One region of the Streptomyces sp. NPDC002156 genome, then DNA from elsewhere that is predicted to be linked to it. Evidence: predicted binding sites of a transcription regulator. Region 1 holds the regulator's gene; the other holds the start of a gene.
What was found. The regulator HspR, encoded in region 1, represses chaperone genes until heat shock. The targets are predictions, from matches to a motif close to TTGAGNNNNNNNNNCTCAA.
Positions count from the first base shown of each region.

Region 1 (9,155 bases):
TCGAAGTCGAGTTCCTTGAGCCATTCGAGGCGCTGCTTCTTCGCCAGGCCCCAGGGGTTGCCCTTCTTCTCCAGGTTCTTGAGCATCGTGCCCGCCTCGGACGGGAACGCGCTCTCGATCATCACCTGGTAGCGGCGCATGTCGACGATGTGGTCGACGTGCTCGATGTCCACCGGGCACTGCTCGACGCAGGCACCGCAGGTCGTGCAGGACCACAGGACGTCCGGGTCGATGACGCCGTTCTCTTCGAGGGTGCCGATGAGGGGGCGCTCGGCCTCGGCGAGGGCGGCGGCCGATACGTCGGCCAGCTGCTCCTTGGTCGCCTTCTCGTTGCCCTCCATGTCCTTGCCGCCGCCCGCCAGCAGGTAGGGGGCCTTGGCGTGGGCGTGGTCCCGCAGCGACATGATCAGCAGCTTGGGGGAGAGGGGCTTGCCGGTGTTCCAGGCGGGGCACTGCGACTGGCAGCGACCGCACTCCGTACACGTGGAGAAGTCGAGCAGGCCCTTCCAGGAGAACTGCTCCACCTGGCTGACGCCGAAGACGTCGTCGTCGCCGGGGTCCGTGAAGTCGATCGGCTTGCCGCCGGACGTCATCGGCTGGAGGGCGCCCAGGGCCGTGCCGCCGGTCGCCTCGCGCTTGAACCAGATGTTCGGGAACGCGAGGAAGCGGTGCCAGGCGACACCCATGTTGGTGTTCAGCGAGACGACGATCATCCAGACGAACGACGTGCTGATCTTCACCATCGCGGTGAAGTAGATGAGGTTCTGGAGGGCGCCGACGCTCAGGCCCTTGAAGGCGAGGACGAGGGGGTACGAGGCGAAGTACCCGGCCTCGTAGTGCTCGACGTGGTGGATCGCGCCCTCGAGGCCGCGCAGCACGTAGATCGCGAGGCCGATGGTGAGGATGACGTACTCGACGAAGTACGCCTGGCCCGCCTTGGAGCCCGCGAAGCGGGACTTGCGGCCGGGGCGGGAGGGCAGGTTCAGCAGGCGGATCACGATCAGTACGGCGATGCCGATGATCGTCATCACACCGATGAACTCGATGTACATCTCGAACGGCAGGAAGCCGCCGATGATCGGCAGCGTCCAGTCCGCCGAGAAGAGCTGGCCGAAGGCCTGGGCGAGGGTCGGCGGCAGGGTCAGGAAGCCGACCGCGACGAACCAGTGCGCGAAGCCGACGATGCCCCAGCGGTTCATCCGCGTGTGGCCGAGGAACTCCTTCACCAGCGTCACACTGCGCTGGTAGGGGTTGTCCGTCCGCACGCCGGCCGGGACCGGCTGGCCGAGTTTGAAGTACCGGACGAACTGACCGATGGCGCGTGCGAGCAGCGCGACGCCGACCACGGTCAGGACCAGCGACACGATGATCGCGGCGAGTTGCATGTCGGGGCTCCTCAGGCCTGCGCACGTAATGACTGACGTTCAGCGGTATTACTAAGCGGTAACTTAGCCAGTCTGTCAGAGACTACTCATATCTTGGCTCGCACTGTAGTCAGCGGCGGAGTGATCTGAGTCGCTGAGGCTTACCTGAGTAGGCACCTGACCTGCCGGTCAAAACCGATCGTCGTAGATCGTGTTATTCGTACAGAATTGTTACGTTTCCATCTAACGTGAGCCCGTGCTCTACGGGATCCTCGCAGCCACCTCAGCCCTTCTCCTCGCCGCCGTCCTCACCGCCCTCCTGCGGACCCTCGCCCTGCGCCTCGGCGTCCTCGACCGGCGCCGGGCCCGGCCCCTGCCGCTGCTCGGCGGGCTCGCGGTCGTGCTCGCGACCGCGCTGGTCGCGGGCGTGGGCGAGTGGACCGGGTACGCCCCTCTGGGGGACGGGATCGGGAGGCTGCTCCTCGCCGGAGCGGGCGTCGGGGCGCTCGGGCTCGTCGCCGACGTACGGCGGGTGAAGGCGCGGTTCCTGGTCGCCGGTACGGCCGTCGCCGCCGCGTTCGTGGTGCCGTACCGGGAGTTGGGGTTCGGGGCCGGGCTGCTCGCCGTCGGCTGGATCGTGTTCGTCGCCGTCGCCTTCCGGGCCCTCGACCATGCCGACGGGCTGGTGGGGACGGTCGGGGTGCTGACCGCCTTCGGGGTGAGCGCCTGTGCCGCCGTCGAGGTGTTCGACGGGCTCGCCGTGCTGCTGAGCGTGCTGGCCGCCGCGCTCACAGGGTTCCTCATGCACAACTGGCATCCCGCGCGGATCGCGTTCGGCGCGTGCGGGTCCCTGTTCACCGGGTTCGTGCTGGCCTCGGCGGCAGTGGTCGTGCGGACCGGGCACGAACTGGCGCCCAGTGCGGGGGTGTTGTTCGCACTCACCGCCGTGGCCGGCGCGGACGTGGTGCTCGTCGTCGTGTCGCGGCGGGTGGCCCGGCGGCCGCTGTCGCGCGGGGGCCCGGACCATCTCGCGCACCGGCTGCGGCGGCTGGGGCTCACCCCGCGCGGGGCGGCCGTGCTGCTCGGGGCGGGGGCCTTCGGGGCGGTGCTGGTGGGGGTGCTCGCGCATGGCGGGTGGGTCGCGGGATCGGGGCTCTGGTGGGTGGTGGGGGTGGTGGGGGTGGTCGTACTGGGGCTGCTGAGGGTTCCCGTGTACGGGCTGCGGCGGGCACCGGCCGTGCAGTCGGCGCAGGTCAGGGCGTCATTGCGCGTAAGGAACGGATAAGAGTTGAGTGGGGTCGACTCAGCTCTGTTGACCGCGCGACGGGAGTGATGCACACTTGAGTCCGTTCCACTCAAGTCATACTTCGTCATTCCCCTGGAGGAATTGAAATGGCACGTGCGGTCGGCATCGACCTGGGCACGACTAACTCCGTCGTCAGCGTTCTGGAGGGCGGCGAGCCCACCGTCATCACCAACGCCGAGGGTGCCAGGACCACGCCGTCCGTCGTCGCCTTCGCGAAGAACGGTGAGGTGCTGGTCGGCGAGGTAGCCAAGCGCCAGGCGGTCACCAACGTCGACAGGACCATCCGGTCGGTCAAGCGCCACATGGGCACCGACTGGAAGATCGAGGTCGACGGCAAGAACTTCAACCCGCAGCAGATGAGCGCCTTCATCCTGCAGAAGCTGAAGCGCGACGCCGAGGCCTACCTGGGCGAGAAGGTCATGGACGCGGTCATCACCGTCCCGGCCTACTTCAACGACTCCGAGCGCCAGGCGACGAAGGAGGCCGGCGAGATCGCGGGCCTGAACGTCCTGCGTATCGTCAACGAGCCCACGGCCGCCGCTCTGGCGTACGGCCTGGACAAGGACGACCAGACGATCCTCGTCTTCGACCTCGGTGGCGGCACCTTCGACGTGTCCCTCCTGGAGATCGGCGACGGCGTCGTCGAGGTGAAGGCCACCAACGGTGACAACCACCTCGGTGGTGACGACTGGGACCAGCGCGTCATGGACTACCTGGTGCAGCAGTTCCGCACCGGCCACGGCGTGGACCTGGGCAAGGACAAGATGGCCCTCCAGCGCCTCCGCGAGGCCGCCGAGAAGGCCAAGATCGAGCTGTCCTCGTCCACCGAGACCTCGATCAACCTGCCCTACATCACGGCCTCCGCCGAGGGCCCGCTGCACCTGGACGAGAAGCTCACGCGCGCCCAGTTCCAGCAGCTGACGGCCGACCTCCTCGAGCGCTGCAAGACGCCGTTCCACAACGTCATCAAGGACGCCGGTATCGCGCTGAGCGAGATCGACCACGTCGTTCTCGTCGGTGGCTCGACCCGTATGCCCGCCGTCGCCGAGCTGGTCAAGGAGCTGACCGGCGGTCGCGAGGCCAACAAGGGCGTCAACCCGGACGAGGTCGTCGCCATCGGCGCCTCGCTCCAGGCCGGTGTCCTGAAGGGCGAGGTCAAGGACGTACTGCTCCTCGACGTCACCCCGCTGTCCCTCGGTATCGAGACCAAGGGCGGCATCATGACGAAGCTCATCGAGCGGAACACGACGATCCCGACCAAGCGGTCCGAGATCTTCACCACCGCCGAGGACAACCAGCCGTCCGTGCAGATCCAGGTCTACCAGGGCGAGCGCGAGATCGCGGCGTACAACAAGAAGCTCGGGATGTTCGAGCTGACGGGTCTGCCGCCGGCCCCGCGCGGTGTCCCGCAGATCGAGGTGTCCTTCGACATCGACGCCAACGGCATCATGCACGTGACCGCGAAGGACCTCGGCACGGGCAAGGAGCAGAAGATGACCGTCACAGGCGGCTCCTCGCTGCCGAAGGACGAGGTCGACCGCATGCGCCAGGAGGCCGAGCAGTACGCGGACGAGGACCACCGTCGCCGCGAGGCCGCCGAGACCCGCAACCAGGGCGAGCAGCTCGTCTACCAGACGGAGAAGTTCCTCAAGGACAACGAGGACAAGGTCCCCGGCGACATCAAGACCGAGGTCGAGGCCTCGATCGAGGAGCTGAAGACCGCGCTCAAGGGCGAGTCCGCCGAGGGCGACAACACCGCCGAGATCCGCACCGCCACCGAGAAGGTCGCCGCCGTCTCCCAGAAGCTGGGCCAGGCGATGTACGCCGACGCCCAGGCGGGTCAGGCCGCCGGCGCCGGTGACGCGGCGCCCGGCGCCGAGGCCCCGAAGGCCGACGACGACGTCGTCGACGCCGAGATCGTCGACGACGAGCGCAAGGACGGTGCCGCGTGACGGAGGAGACTCCGGGCTTCGACGAGAAGCCCGACGTCCCTTCCGGCGCCACCCCCGACGACGCCGAGCCGAAGGCCGCCCCCTCTTCTGAGGGGGCGGCCCCGGCCGGGGACGCAGCAGCAGCACAGGTCGCCGGTCTGACGGCACAGCTGGACCAGGTACGTACGGCGCTCGGTGAGCGCACGGCGGACCTCCAGCGGCTCCAGGCCGAGTATCAGAACTACCGCCGCCGGGTCGAGCGGGACCGGATCACGGTCAAGGAGATCGCCATCGCGAACCTCCTGAGCGAGCTCCTGCCCGTGCTCGACGACATCGGCCGCGCGAGGGAACACGGCGAACTGGTCGGCGGGTTCAAGTCCGTCGCCGAGTCGCTGGAGACCGTCGCCGCCAAGATGGGCCTGCAGCAGTTCGGCAAGGAGGGCGAGCCCTTCGACCCGATGATCCACGAGGCCCTGATGCACTCGTACGCGCCGGACGTCACGGAGACGACCTGCGTGGCGATCCTGCAGCCGGGCTACCGCTTCGGCGAGCGCAACCTGCGCCCCGCGCGGGTCGCGGTGGCCGAGCCCCAGCCCGGGGCGACGCAGGCCGACAAGGGCGACTCCACGGAGTCGGCGGACGGCAAGGAGAACGGTGGCCCGGAAGAGGGCTGACGTGAGCACTGAGGTGGGGGACTCCGGAGAGGAGGGACGTCGGGGATGAGCACCAAGGACTTCATCGAGAAGGACTTCTACAAGGTCCTCGGCGTCCCCAAGGACGCCACCGAGGCCGAGATCAAGAAGGCGTACCGGAAACTCGCCCGCGAGTTCCACCCGGACGCCAACAAGGGCAACGCCAAGGCCGAGGAGCGCTTCAAGGAGATCTCCGAGGCGAACGACGTCCTCGGCGACCCCAAGAAGCGCAAGGAGTACGACGAGGCCCGCGCCCTCTTCGGCAACGGCGGTTTCCGCCCCGGGCCGGGCGCGGGCGGCGGCTCCTTCAACTTCGACCTGGGCGACCTCTTCGGGGGCGGCCCCCAGGGCGGAGGCGCCGGTGGTGGCTCCGGTCCGGGCGGCTTCGGCGGTGGCATCGGGGACGTCTTCGGCGGTCTGTTCAACCGGGGCGGCGGCGGGACCACCCGTACGCAGCCCAGGCGCGGCCAGGACATCGACACCGAGGTCACGCTCAGCTTCACGGAGGCGGTGGACGGCGCGACGGTCCCGCTGCGCATGACGTCCCAGTCACCGTGCAAGGCGTGCTCCGGGACGGGCGACAAGAACGGCACACCGAGGGTGTGCCCGACGTGCGTGGGGACCGGCCAGGTGGCGAGGGGGTCGGGCGGCGGTTTTTCGTTGACGGACCCCTGCCCGGACTGCAAGGGCCGGGGCCTGATCGCGGAACACGCGTGCATGGTCTGCAACGGCAGCGGACGCGCCAAGTCCTCCCGGACGATGCAGGTGCGCATCCCGGCAGGGGTGGCCGACGGCCAGCGCATCCGCCTGCGCGGCAAGGGAGCACCGGGCGAGCGAGGCGGCCCGGCGGGCGACCTGTACGTCACCGTGCATGTCGACGCCCACCCGGTGTTCGGCCGCAAGGAAGACAACCTGACGGTGACGGTGCCGGTGACGTTCGTCGAGGCGGCACTCGGCGGCGAGGTCAGGGTCCCGACTCTGGGCGGCCCGTCGGTCACCCTGAAGCTGCCGCCGGGCACGCCCAACGGGCGCACGATGCGCGCGCGGGGCAAGGGCGCGGTCCGCAAGGACGGCACCCGGGGCGATCTGCTGGTCACCGTCGAGGTGAGTGTCCCGACGGAGCTGACGGGGAAGGCTCGTGACGCACTGGAGGCGTATCGCGAGGCGACCGCGGATGAGGATCCGCGGGCAGAGCTGTTCGAGGCAGCGAAGGGAGCTTGACCGAGATGGACGGTCGTCGACGCAACCCGTATGAACTGACCGAGGAAACCCCGGTCTACGTCATCTCGGTGGCGGCCCAGCTCTCGGGCCTGCACCCCCAGACCCTGCGCCAGTACGACCGCCTGGGCCTGGTCTCCCCCGACCGCACCGCCGGCCGGGGCCGCCGCTACTCGGCCCGCGACATCGAACTGCTCCGCGCGGTGCAGGCGTTGTCGCAGGACGAGGGCATCAACCTGGCCGGCATCAAGCGGATCATCGAACTGGAGAACCAGGTGGTCGCGTTGCAGTCCAGGGTGGCCGAGATGGAGGCTGCGTTGGATGGCGCCGCTGCGGCGATGCAGCAGCGGGAGGCGGCGGTGCACGCCTCGTACCGGCGGGATCTGGTGCCTTATCAGGAGGTTCAGCAGACGAGCGCGCTGGTGGTCTGGCGGCCTAAGAAGGCGAAGGACTAGGCGGGCGCGTGTGTGACGCGGGTGTGTGAAGGGGCCCGGAGGATCGGTTCGAACCTCCGGGCCCCTTCGGCGTGCTGGGGCTAGGCCTCCGATGAGTCGGCCCGCAACACGTGGTCGCCGACCGGCGCCGACTCGGTCCCGTCCGCGTACACGGCCGTGACCTTGTAGAAGAGGGTCGTGCCGGTCGGGGCGGCGTAGTCCGAGTAGTGGTTTTTCGTGACCGGTCTTGGTGTCTCCGTGAGCCTCGCGTAGGCGCCCTTGGCGCGGTCCCAGCGGTAGACGTGGTAGCCGATCGCCGTGCCGTAGGTGTCGCGGTCCGCGGTGTAGTTCACGGTGAGATGGGCTTCTCCGGCGAAGTCCTCACTCTCCAGGTGGAGAATGGCCGACTCGTCCGGATAGGTCTCCGTCGGGATCACGTTGAGTTCGGCGACGTCGACGGATGTGGCGGAGCCGATGTCAAGGACATTGCCGTCGTTGTCGATGGCGGCGACCACATATCGCAGTTTCTCCCCGTCGGGCAGGTTCGGGTCCCAGTTCCGCGACCATACGGAGCTGTACGGAAGGCTGTCGGTGATGTCCGTGTACGTCCAGGCGCCGTCGGCGTACACACCTCGGTGGATCCGGTAGTCGGCGACGTCCTCGGCCGGGCTGTCGTCCCAGTCGAGCCGTACGCCGTTCTCCATCGCCGTCGCGGTCAGGCCGGTCACCGCGGCGGGGGCGGTGTAGTCGCCGACATGGTCGACGGTGACCGAGTCCGAGGCGGGACCGAAGTTGCCCTGGCGGTCCACGGCCCGGACCCAGTAGGTGTGCGTCGTGGAACGCCCGATCTCGGTGTCCACGTAGGACTCACCAGCGGTGGTGAACCCGATGCCGTCGCGGTAGACGTAGAAGTACGCGATGTCTTCGTCCGCGTCCGGGCCCCAGGTCCAGGTCAGGCTGACGCCGCGCTCTCCGTCGACGGCCTTCAGGTCGTCCGGGGCGAAGGTGGGCTTTGTGGTGTCCACGCTCTCGTACACGGCCGTGAGGGAGGCGGCCGACTCGTTGCCATGGGTGTCCACGGCCGTGATGACGTAGTAGAACGAGCCCCCGGTCGGCGGCAACTTGTCGTCGTACCAACTGCCGGTCCACGAGGAGCCGCTGACCAGGTTGTCGGCCGTGAGCGCGACGGGCTCGGAGGCGGAGCGATAGACCCGGTAACCGGCCAGGTCGGGCTCGGTGTTGGGGTACCAGTTGAGGTTCGCCTCGGCCACCGGGGTGATGGTCCCGTTGTCCGAGACCCCGGTGGGCGCGGCGGGCGCCGTCGTGTCGACGGTGGTGACCGCCTTGTCGGCGGAGCCCGTCGAGACGTTGCCGGCCTTGTCGTAGGCGCGGACCTCGTAGTAGTAGGTCGCGCCTGTCTCCGGGAGGGGCGCGTCGGTGTACGAGGTGGAGGTGGTCGTCGTGAGGGGCTTGGTACCGAAGGCAGCGTCCTTGAGGCGGCGGAAGACCTTGTACCCGGCGAGGTCCATCTCCTTGTTCTTCGCCCAGGTGAGCTTCGCCTTGCCCGTTGTCTTGTCGTACGTGACGGTCGGCGCTGTCGGGGCGAGCGGCTTGACCTTGTCGACGGCTGTCGAAGTGCGGGGCGCGTAGGCGAAGTTGACGTTCGCGTTGCCCGTGAAGTTGGCGTAGTCGATGCGCAGGGTGTGTTTGCCGGACGGGATGGTGAGGTTGACGGTCTTCTTCTGGGTCGTGGTGACGTTCTTCCAGAGGTTGACCTTGGCCTTGCCGTCCAGGTACACGCGGATGCCGTCCTGCGCGGCGACGGTGAGGGCGAAGGGGCCGCCCGAGCCGAAGTCCCTCGTCACTGTCCAGCGGATGCCGAAGTTGTCCTTCGGGAGGCCGGTGGCGGGGGCCTTCGCGCCCCAGTTCTCGGCGACGGCGGCGTCGCAGTCGGTTCGCTTGGGGGTCCCCGACAAGGCGGTGTTCGCGAAGAACTGGCGCTTGTAGACGGGGGAGTTGCAAGTGGTCGCGGCGGAGGCGACCGGGGCTGCGGTGCCGAGCAGGGCACCGGCGGTGGCGAGCACGACGGCGGTCGCGGTGGTGGCCGCGGGTGTCGTGCGTCTGGCTGGGTTCACTGCGGTCCTTCGGTCCTGATCGTCGACGGCAGAGGGAGCCGTTGACGATCAGGACTCGTGAGGGTGGGGGTTGGT
Region 1 is NZ_JBSFDA010000049.1:33,837-42,991, reverse strand. Features, by position in the region: gene ACWCRB_RS21200 (heterodisulfide reductase-related iron-sulfur binding cluster) at 1-1,385, opposite strand, end outside; gene ACWCRB_RS21195 (MraY family glycosyltransferase) at 1,621-2,649, shown strand; gene dnaK (molecular chaperone DnaK) at 2,757-4,622, shown strand; gene grpE (nucleotide exchange factor GrpE) at 4,619-5,275, shown strand; gene dnaJ (molecular chaperone DnaJ) at 5,321-6,514, shown strand; gene ACWCRB_RS21175 (heat shock protein transcriptional repressor HspR) at 6,520-6,966, shown strand; gene ACWCRB_RS21170 (PA14 domain-containing protein) at 7,047-9,080, opposite strand.

Region 2 (9,155 bases), on a different contig from region 1:
CTACGGAGTTCGGATCCTGGAGGTACTGCTGATAGATCTCGTCGACGAGCCACTCGTTGGGTCCGAACGCAGCCGCAGGGTTACCTGCTCCTTCGTCGGTCGAGATGCTCGATGAGTTACTGGGGGACTGTGGCGACACGGCGGCAACCGCCCTCTTCCGCTTCACAAGGTGGCTTCACAAGGTGATGGACAGCGGGAATTAAGGCTACGCCCCCGTGGCCGAAAGGTCAGTCCGGGCCCGTTCATCGTCGTGTAAGTCACATTGAGAATCGGGTTTCGGGGGGTGAAATGGCGGGAAACAAGCGGGGTTCCGGTCCGAAAGGGACACAAGGGGGATGCCCAGATTGTCGACCGGGCGCACCAAATGCGCGGGCCTGTGACCAATCACACGTGTCCACGCGCGTCCGTCAGCGCGGACATCAGGTGGATCTTGCGGCTCCGCTTCGAACTTTACGTCAACTTGGTACGGACGGCTCTCCCGGAAGGGTGACCAAAATCCGGCATCCTCGCTCGGATTCGGCCACACCGATCCGGCCGCCGTGCAGATCCACGGCCCAGCGGGCGATCGCGAGCCCGAGGCCCGTACCGCCGTCGCTGCCCGGGCCGTGCGGTGAGCTGACGCCGCCGCGGTTGAACCGCTCGAAGACCCGGTGCCACTCGGAGCGCGGGATGCCGGGACCCTCGTCCAGGATCTCCAGCTCCAGAGACTCGGTCAGCTCCCCGCGCCGCGCCTTCACCGTGACCCGGCCGTGCGCGGGGCTGTGCTTGACCGCGTTGTCGATCAGGTTGGCGACGACCTGGTGGAGGCGCTCCGGGTCGGCGTGCGCGACCAGCTCGGGCGGGTTGACGTCGAGGTGCAGATGGACGTCCGTACGGGTGTGACCGCCGGAGCCCGACGCGATGCCCGCGCGCGTGGAGGCGACCATGTTGGCCTCCTTGAGCACGCCCGAGAGATACGGCCAGACCTCGAAGCGGCGCGTGCGCAGCGGTACGACGCCGTTGTCGAGCCGGGAGAGGTCCAGCAGGGTCTCCACCAGCCGGCCGAGGCGCTCGGTCTGCTTGAGCGCCGTACGCATGGTCTCGGGGTCGGCGGCGGAGACGCCGTCCACGACGTTCTCCAGCACGGCGCGCAGCCCCGCGATGGGGGTGCGCAGCTCGTGCGAGACGTTCGCCACCAGCTCCTTGCGCTGGCGGTCCTGGGCCTCCAGCTCGTCCGCCATGACGTTGATCGTCTGGGCCAGGTCGCCCAGCTCGTCCCAGCGGTTCTCGCGGACGCGGCGCGTGTAGTCGCCGTGCGAGATGGAGCGGGCCACCGCGTTCATGTCGTCCAGCGGCGCGGTGAGGGAATGGGCCACGAACTGCGTAATCAGCAGTGTGGCGATCATCGAGAAGACCGTGATGAAGCGGATCTCCGTCTTGGTCTGCACCGCGATCATGGACAGGCCGGTGGTGATCAGCACCGAGACGACGACCAGAGCACCCAGCTTGGTCTTGATCGAGAACGGACGTGCGCCGCCCCAGGGCTCACCGGGGCTCCTCCGTGCGGCCGGCCGCCCCCGGTTCATGGCGTCGGTGTCTCCAGTGCGTAGCCGACCCCGTGCACCGTACGGATCCGCTCGGCGCCGATCTTCCGGCGCAGCGCCTTGATGTGGCTGTCGACGGTCCGGGTGCCGGAGGCGTCCGCCCAGTCCCACACCTCGGCGAGCAGCTGCTCGCGCGAGAGCACGGCCCGCGGGGTGTTCGCCAGGCAGACGAGCAGGTCGAACTCGGTGGGAGTGAGATGCACGTCCTCACTCCGCACCCGCACGCGCCGCTGCGCGTGGTCGATCTCCAGCTCGCCGAGCCGCAGGATGCCGGAGCGCGGCGTCGACGCGGCGATGGCGGCCCGCTCGACCCGGCGCAGCAGCACGTGCACGCGTGCGGCCAGCTCCCGCATGGAGAAGGGCTTCGTCATGTAGTCGTCGGCGCCGACCCCGAGCCCGACCAGCATGTCGGTCTCGTCGTCGCGCGCGGTGAGCATCAGGACGGGCACGGCCCGCTGGGCCTGTACCCGCCTGCAAACTTCCAGCCCGTCGAACCCGGGCAGCATGATGTCGAGGATCAGCAGATCGGGCTGCCAGGCCTCGGCGGTGTCGACGGCGGCCGGCCCGTCGCCCGCGGTCTGCACGAGAAATCCCTCTGCGCGCAGACGGGCCGCGATGGCGTCGACGATCGTCGGATCGTCCTCGACCACGAGAACCCGGCGCTGGGCTCCGGGAGTCGCCGTCGCGCCGTTCTGGGAGGTGTGTGTCTGCTCCATCGCCCGCCCCTGAAGTGTGCTTTCCGGAATCAGTGGGGTGATTCCTTGGCTGCGCTTGTCCGCGCATGACTGCTATTGACGCCCCCTGATCGGATCAGTGATCGGCGTCAGGGGAGCAGAGTACGGGCAGTCACCGCGTGAGGGCTATCCAGGTCTTACGGCGAGGTGTACAACGTCGGGGACTCCCCGGGCAACTGGTACCTCTTCGGTACGCACCCGCTGGAACCCGGCATTGCGTAGAGTTCCCTCGAATTCCGGAGAGGGCTGCGCGGACCACACCGCGAGCACCCCGCCCGGCCTCAACACCCTTGCGCAGCTTGCCAGTCCGGCCTGCGAGTACAGGCTCTGGTTGTCCTCCGTGACGGTCCAGTCGGGCCCGTTGTCGATGTCGAGACACAGCGCGTCAAATGTGGCGCAGGTCTCATTGACGTATCTGACGAGATCGGCTGCGACGATCTCGGTGCGGGGGTCGGTGAAAGCGCGGGCCGAGATTGCCGCCAGCGGCCCGTCCCGGTGCCATTCGACGATCGCGGCCTCCCGTTCGACGACGGTGATACGGCCCCAGCGGGGTTCGTCGGCGGCATGCGCGAGGGAGAAACCGACACCGAGGCCGCCGATGAGGACGTGAGGCGCGGGGGTTCCGGGGTCGAGGGCGTCGAGAGCCACGTCCATGAGGAGGCGCTCGGACCGGCCGTCGGAAGTGTCCATCAGGAAGCACCCGTTGGCGATGATCTGCAGTAACTCCCCGTGCCGCCGCAGCACGACTTCGCCGTACGGGCCGTCACGGCGGTCCAGGACCTCGGGGGCGGTGTAGGAGGTGGTCAAGCGGGTCATGGGGGCATCTTGGCAGGGGCGGTGGAGTGAACTCCAGGTGATATACGGCGCCCATGGGATGTGCGAGGCGTGTCGGTAGTCTCTCCGGAACAGCCCCCGAGCGACCTGCGAGCGACCAGTGGTCCGAGACCTGTACAACGTCCGGTTGCAGCCCGTGGAAGGCGGTTCCACACCGCTGACCGACGAGGAGGAACACCGCGCGCGGGCGGTGCTGTTCAGCGAGTTGGGCAACCGGATCGCCGACCGGGGCTGGGTCCGCTTCCCCGCGTACTCGCCGGAGGAACGCCGTCGCCTGGTCGACGTCGCGCACCGCCTCAGCGCTCACTGGGGGCAGCAGGTGTTCGTCGAGGCGGAGGACCAGTGCGCCCTGAGGCTCTACCTCGCCGGGCACGGGGCGCGGACGGCGACGCCGCCGCTGCCGCGCGCGTAGGAGTCTTTGAGGCGCTTATCGGCTTGCTGTGAATCGGCCGGTGCGTGGCGCGGGTCACAGACAGGGGCGTGCGTCGGGGCGAAGGCTGGGGCGAAACGGAAGGAGCGCCTCACCGTGGAACGGGTCGATACGAAGGGTGACATGACGCCGGATTCGCCGGCGCCCTCGGACGTGCCCGTCGCGGAGGGCGTACGGCTGCTGGACGCCATGCCGAGACAGCGGGGACCGGCGGAGACCATGTCCGCGCGGCCCATGGCTGCTCCGGCCAGGCGGGCCTTCCGCCCCTGGCATCTCCTCCCCACCCCCACCGGAACCCCGTTCACCTTCGCCTTCGCCGCGGTTCTCCTTGTCACGTCATTCGTCGCCGAGCACGCCGACCCGGCCCTCGTGCACGTCCTCCATCAGGGCTCCAGCACGGATGTCGCCCACCTCGTGCGGATGCCGGTGTTCGTGCTGGTCACCAGCGCGCTGTGGGTCGTGGGCGGCGTGACGTCGGCGTACGCCGTTGTCTTCCTGCTGGTCCTCACTGCGCTGGAGCGGCGGATCGGCGGGCTGCGTACCGCCGGGGTGTTCGCCCTCGGGCATGTGCTGGCCACCCTCGCGACCGAGGTCCCTGTGGGGCTCGGCGTGCTGGTGGGGTGGCTGCCGGAGACCTCGCTGCACCGGCTCGACTACGGGATCAGCTTCGGGGTCGCGGCGAGCGTGGGCGCTCTGGCGGGGCTGCTGCGGCCCTGGCTGGGGTGGCCGGTGCTGGTGGTGTTCGGCGGGATGCTCGTGCAGGACCTCGTCGCGTACACGGATCCGATGACCAACTGGGGGCATGTGATGGCGCTGGCCATCGGGGTCGCCACCTGGCCCTGGATGCGGCGATGGCGGGCCGGGCGGAGCGTCGACTTCGGGAAATCACGGAAAGTCACCGTCTGATTACCTGAATTCGGATAGCCTGCCCGCAAGTGGGAGACCGACGCGTTCGCGGTCCCAGGGGATGTCGGTGCTTGCGGAGAGGGCCGGTGTGGGGGAGAGGCTGCGCCTCGCGGATGTCGAGCGGGTGCCTACGGAACGGCTCGTCGAGCTGATCGCCGAGAGTTTCGACAACCTCGTGACCGTGGCCGTCGCGGAAGCCGTCCACGGGCGGTTCCTCCCGCCCCGCACCGGCCGACTGCTGCGCAAGGCGGAATGGCGGCTGGACTGGCAGGACGCCCTGCTGTGCGCCGGCGGAGAACTCCAGGTCGCCACCGAGCGGATGCGCTACACCGGCGACCCCCGCCTGGAGGTCACCGAGCACCGGCTGGGCCGGGTCCGCCAGCGCGCCCACGAGGCCGCCATCCTGGTCAAGAAGCTGCGGCGCAACGACTTCCACAACAGCCGTGAGCGCAAGAACGGCACGAACTCCCAGGTCACGGCTCAGGCCTGGTTGCGGCACGTGTTCCCGGACGAGTACACCGACCTCGTCCAGCGGGAGCGCGCCCGGCGGCACCTCAGTGATGCGGCGGAGCCGCCCGCGTTCAGTGACGTGCACGACGAGATCGCGTACGCCGTCGCCCACGGCCGGATCTCCGCGCCGCGCTCCCCGCGGGTCGACGCACTGCTCGCCGCCAGTGACACCACCGTGCGGCTGGCCGCCGCCGAGGACGCCAAGGAGCAGGACGAACGCGACATGGCGCTGCGTCATCCGCTGATGCTGAAACGGTGGGAGAACGCCCTGCGTGAGCTGGGCGCGACGGTCGCGGAACGGGCCCGCACGGAGACACCGCACGCGCTGGGCGCCCTCCCCGACGACGTCTACACCCTTCCCGAGGCGGAAGCGGTCGCGGTGCTCAACGCCCGGCGTTTCCTCGCGGCCGTCCAACAGCGGCGCATCGAGTACAAGCGGTACATCCGGCAGCTCACCCAGGCCCTGCATGAACGGGAACTCGAAAGCCCGTACGCGCTGGCGGTGTCCGAGGCCAGGACGGAGGCAGACCGACTCCTCGTCGAAGCGCATCCGTCCGAGTACGCCTTCATCCGCGCCGAGCTGCGCCCGTACGAGGAACACGTCGGCCACCTGCCCCTGTCCCTCGTCAGTAGCCCGCAGCGTGCCGAGATCAAGCGCCGTGTCCTGGCCGCCCTGTCGGACGGCACGTGGATGTGCCCGGCGCCGTGAGCTTCGCGTTCGTCAGCGGCGCCTCCACCCGCCAGCCCAGTGCCTCGTACAGCGCCCGTCCGTCCGGTGTTCCGGCCAGTACGCCTCTCTCCGCGCCCTGGGCGACGGCCTCCCGCGCGAGCGTCCGCATGACGAAGGAGCCGAGGCCACGGCGGCGGTGTGCGGGGGAGGTCTCCACCTGGTCGACGACCGCCGTTCTGCCCGTCGGGGCGATCTGGCCGCGGGCCGCCCAGGAGCCGTCGGGTGCCGCGAGCATCACGCGGGTCACGCCGCCGCGCGTCCAGACGCGTACGCGGTAGCCCTCGGGGACGGGGGGTGCCTCCGTGGGCGTCAGGGCGACCGACATCAGGTAGCCCGGCTCGGGGTCGGTCCGCCAGCCCTCGCCGAGCCAGCCGCCGACCGTCGCCGGGTCGTCGAACACCTTGAGAGCCACGCCCGTCCCGGTCACCGCGTCGGCCACCTTGCGGACGGTCCGTTCCTCGACGGCGTCGTTCACCGCGTCGAGGACGTGCCGGGTGACGTGCTCGGCCGTGCCGACGTCGATCGTGTATCCCCAGGGCTCGACCAGTGGCGGCGACGCCCCGCGCGAGACGACCCAGCCGTCCACCCAGGTCCGCACGATTCCGTCCACGTCTGCTCCCTGTGTAATAGTTGATATGCGATTGTGAGCGTTACTTGGCTGACTTTAGGCGAGTGATCGGCCGTGGTGGCAGAGGTGATCGCTCACGGCGAACACGCCCCGGGGAACAATCGATCGCTCCCAAGCATTGAGTCGGCATAGCTCAACTTGACTGCCGAAGGGGAGATCATGGCTTCGACGTCCACACCGCTCACTCTGCCTGTGCTGCCGCTCGACGACGAGGTCGTGCTGCCCGGAATGGTGGTTCCGCTCGATCTGAACGACGCCGATGTGCGGGCCGCCGTGGAGGCCGCGCAGGCCGCCGCGCGCACCGAGCCCGGGAAGCCTCGGGTGCTGCTCGTGCCGCGGATCGACGGGGCGTACCCGAGTACCGGTGTCATCGGCACTGTGGAGCAGGTCGGCCGGCTGGCCGACGGGGATCCGGGTGCCCTCATCCGGGCCCGGGGGCGCGTGCGGATCGGCGCCGGGACCACCGGGCCGGGAGCCGCGCTGTGGGTCGAGGGGACTCGGGTCGACGAGACCGTTCCCGACCCGCTGCCCGGTCATGTCACCGAACTTGTCAAGGAATACAAGGCACTTGCCACCTCCTGGCTGCGCAAGCGCGCCGCCTGGCAGGTCGTCGACCGGGTGCAGGCCATCGACGACGTCTCCGCCCTTGCCGACAACTCCGGTTACTCGCCCTTCCTCAGCACCGACCAGAAGATCGAACTCCTGGAGACCGCCGACCCGGTGGCCCGGCTGAAGCTCGCCACCCAGCAGTTGCGCGACCACCTCGCCGAGCAGGACGTCGCCGAGACCATCGCGAAGGACGTCCAGGAGGGCGTCGACAAGCAGCAGCGGGAGTTCCTGCTGCGCAAGCAGCTGGAAGCCGTACGCAAGGAACTGCGGGAGATCAACGGCGAGCAGGACGGCGAGGAGTCCGACGACTACCGGGCCCGCGTCGAGGCCGCCGATCTGCCGGAGAACGTGCGCGAGGCCGCGCTCAAGGAGGTCGACAAGCTGGAGCGGTCCTCCGAGCAGTCGCCCGAGGGCGGCTGGATCCGGACCTGGCTCGACACCGTGCTCGAACTGCCGTGGAACGAGCGGACCGAGGACTCGTACGACATCCAGGGCGCCCAGGCCGTGCTCGACGCCGAGCACGCGGGGCTGGAAGACGTGAAGGAGCGCATCACCGAGTACCTCGCCGTGCGCAAGCGGCGGGCCCAGCGTGGGCTCGGGGTTGTCGGCGGGCGTCGTGGCGGCGCTGTGCTGGCCCTCGTCGGCCCGCCCGGTGTCGGCAAGACCAGCCTCGGGGAGTCCGTCGCGCACGCCATGGGGCGGAAGTTCGTCCGGGTGGCACTGGGTGGGGTCAGGGACGAGGCCGAGATCCGTGGGCATCGGCGTACGTACGTCGGCGCGCTGCCCGGGCGGATCGTGCGGGCCATCAAGGAGGCCGGGTCGATGAACCCCGTCGTTCTCCTCGACGAGATCGACAAGGTCGGCTCCGACTTCCGGGGCGACCCCGCCGCGGCCCTGCTCGAAGTCCTCGACCCGGCGCAGAACCACACTTTCCGCGACCACTACCTCGAAGTCGAACTCGATCTGAGTGACGTGGTGTTCCTTGCCACGGCCAACGTGCTCGAAGCCATTCCGGAGGCGCTGCTCGACCGGATGGAGCTGGTCCGGCTGGACGGCTACACGGAGGATGAGAAGGTCGTCATCGCCCGGGACCACCTGCTGCCCCGGCAGTTGGAGCGGGCCGGACTGGAGGGCACCGAAGTCGCCCTCGACGAGAGCGCGTTGCGCAAGCTCGCCGGCGAGTACACCCGGGAGGCCGGGGTCCGGAACCTGGAGCGGTCCATCGCGCGGCTGCTGCGCAAGGTCGCCGCACAGCACGAACTCGGGGAACGGAAGCTGCCGTTCACCGTCACCGAAGGTGATCTGCGGTCGCTCATCGGGCGTCCCCATCACGTGCCCGAGTCCGCCCAGGACCCGGCCGAGCGGCGTACGGCCGTACCCGGTGTCGCCACCGGGCTCGCTGTCACCGGCGCCGGGGGCGATGTCCTCTACGTCGAGGCCTCGCTCGCCGATCCGGAGACGGGGGCTGCGGGGCTCACGCTCACCGGGCAGCTGGGTGACGTGATGAAGGAGTCCGCGCAGATCGCGCTCTCCTTCCTGCGCTCGCACGGAGCCGAACTGGAACTGCCCGTGGGCGACCTGAAGGACCGGGGCGTGCACATCCACTTCCCGGCGGGTGCTGTGCCCAAGGACGGTCCGAGCGCGGGCGTCACCATGACGACCGCCCTCGCCTCGCTGCTCAGCGGACGGCTCGTCCGAACGGACGTCGCCATGACCGGCGAGGTCTCGCTGACCGGCCGGGTGCTGCCCATCGGCGGTGTGAAGCAGAAGCTGCTCGCCGCGCACCGGGCAGGCGTCACCACCGTGATCATCCCGAAGCGCAACGAGGCCGACCTGGACGACGTCCCGGCCGAGGTCCTGGAGAAGCTCGACGTCCACGCCGTCACGGACGTCCGCCAGGTCCTCGAACTGGCGCTCACCCCGGCGGAGAACCCGGCGGAGGTGAGGGTTCCGGCAGCGGCGTGACGGACGCTGCCGGTCGGTGAAGGCCCGGGTCCCGCAAGGGGTCCGGGCCTTCCCGTACGCCGGACAGGGGCCTGGGTGACGTCGGCGGTCCTGGCCTGCGAAATACTTGCCGAATACTGTCCGAGCTGCGGCAATGGCCGCGTTCGACGGACACCTTCAGAGCGGCGAGACCGGATCAGGAGTGCTGACGTGCACGAGGACGTGAACGGCGAGGGGAACCTCGGCG
Region 2 is NZ_JBSFDA010000145.1:10,146-19,300, reverse strand. Features, by position in the region: gene ACWCRB_RS38225 (multifunctional oxoglutarate decarboxylase/oxoglutarate dehydrogenase thiamine pyrophosphate-binding subunit/dihydrolipoyllysine-residue succinyltransferase subunit) at 1-139, opposite strand, end outside; gene ACWCRB_RS38220 (ATP-binding protein) at 456-1,565, opposite strand; gene ACWCRB_RS38215 (response regulator transcription factor) at 1,562-2,299, opposite strand; gene ACWCRB_RS38210 (spermine/spermidine synthase domain-containing protein) at 2,444-3,133, opposite strand; gene ACWCRB_RS38205 (hypothetical protein) at 3,288-3,563, shown strand; gene ACWCRB_RS38200 (rhomboid-like protein) at 3,705-4,487, shown strand; gene ACWCRB_RS38195 (hypothetical protein) at 4,555-5,706, shown strand; gene ACWCRB_RS38190 (GNAT family N-acetyltransferase) at 5,648-6,337, opposite strand; gene lon (endopeptidase La) at 6,515-8,929, shown strand; gene ACWCRB_RS38180 (MarR family winged helix-turn-helix transcriptional regulator) at 9,119-9,155, shown strand, end outside.
Region 2: lon (endopeptidase La) is a predicted target of HspR. The motif match lies at 6,474-6,492, and genes of this name have one in related genera.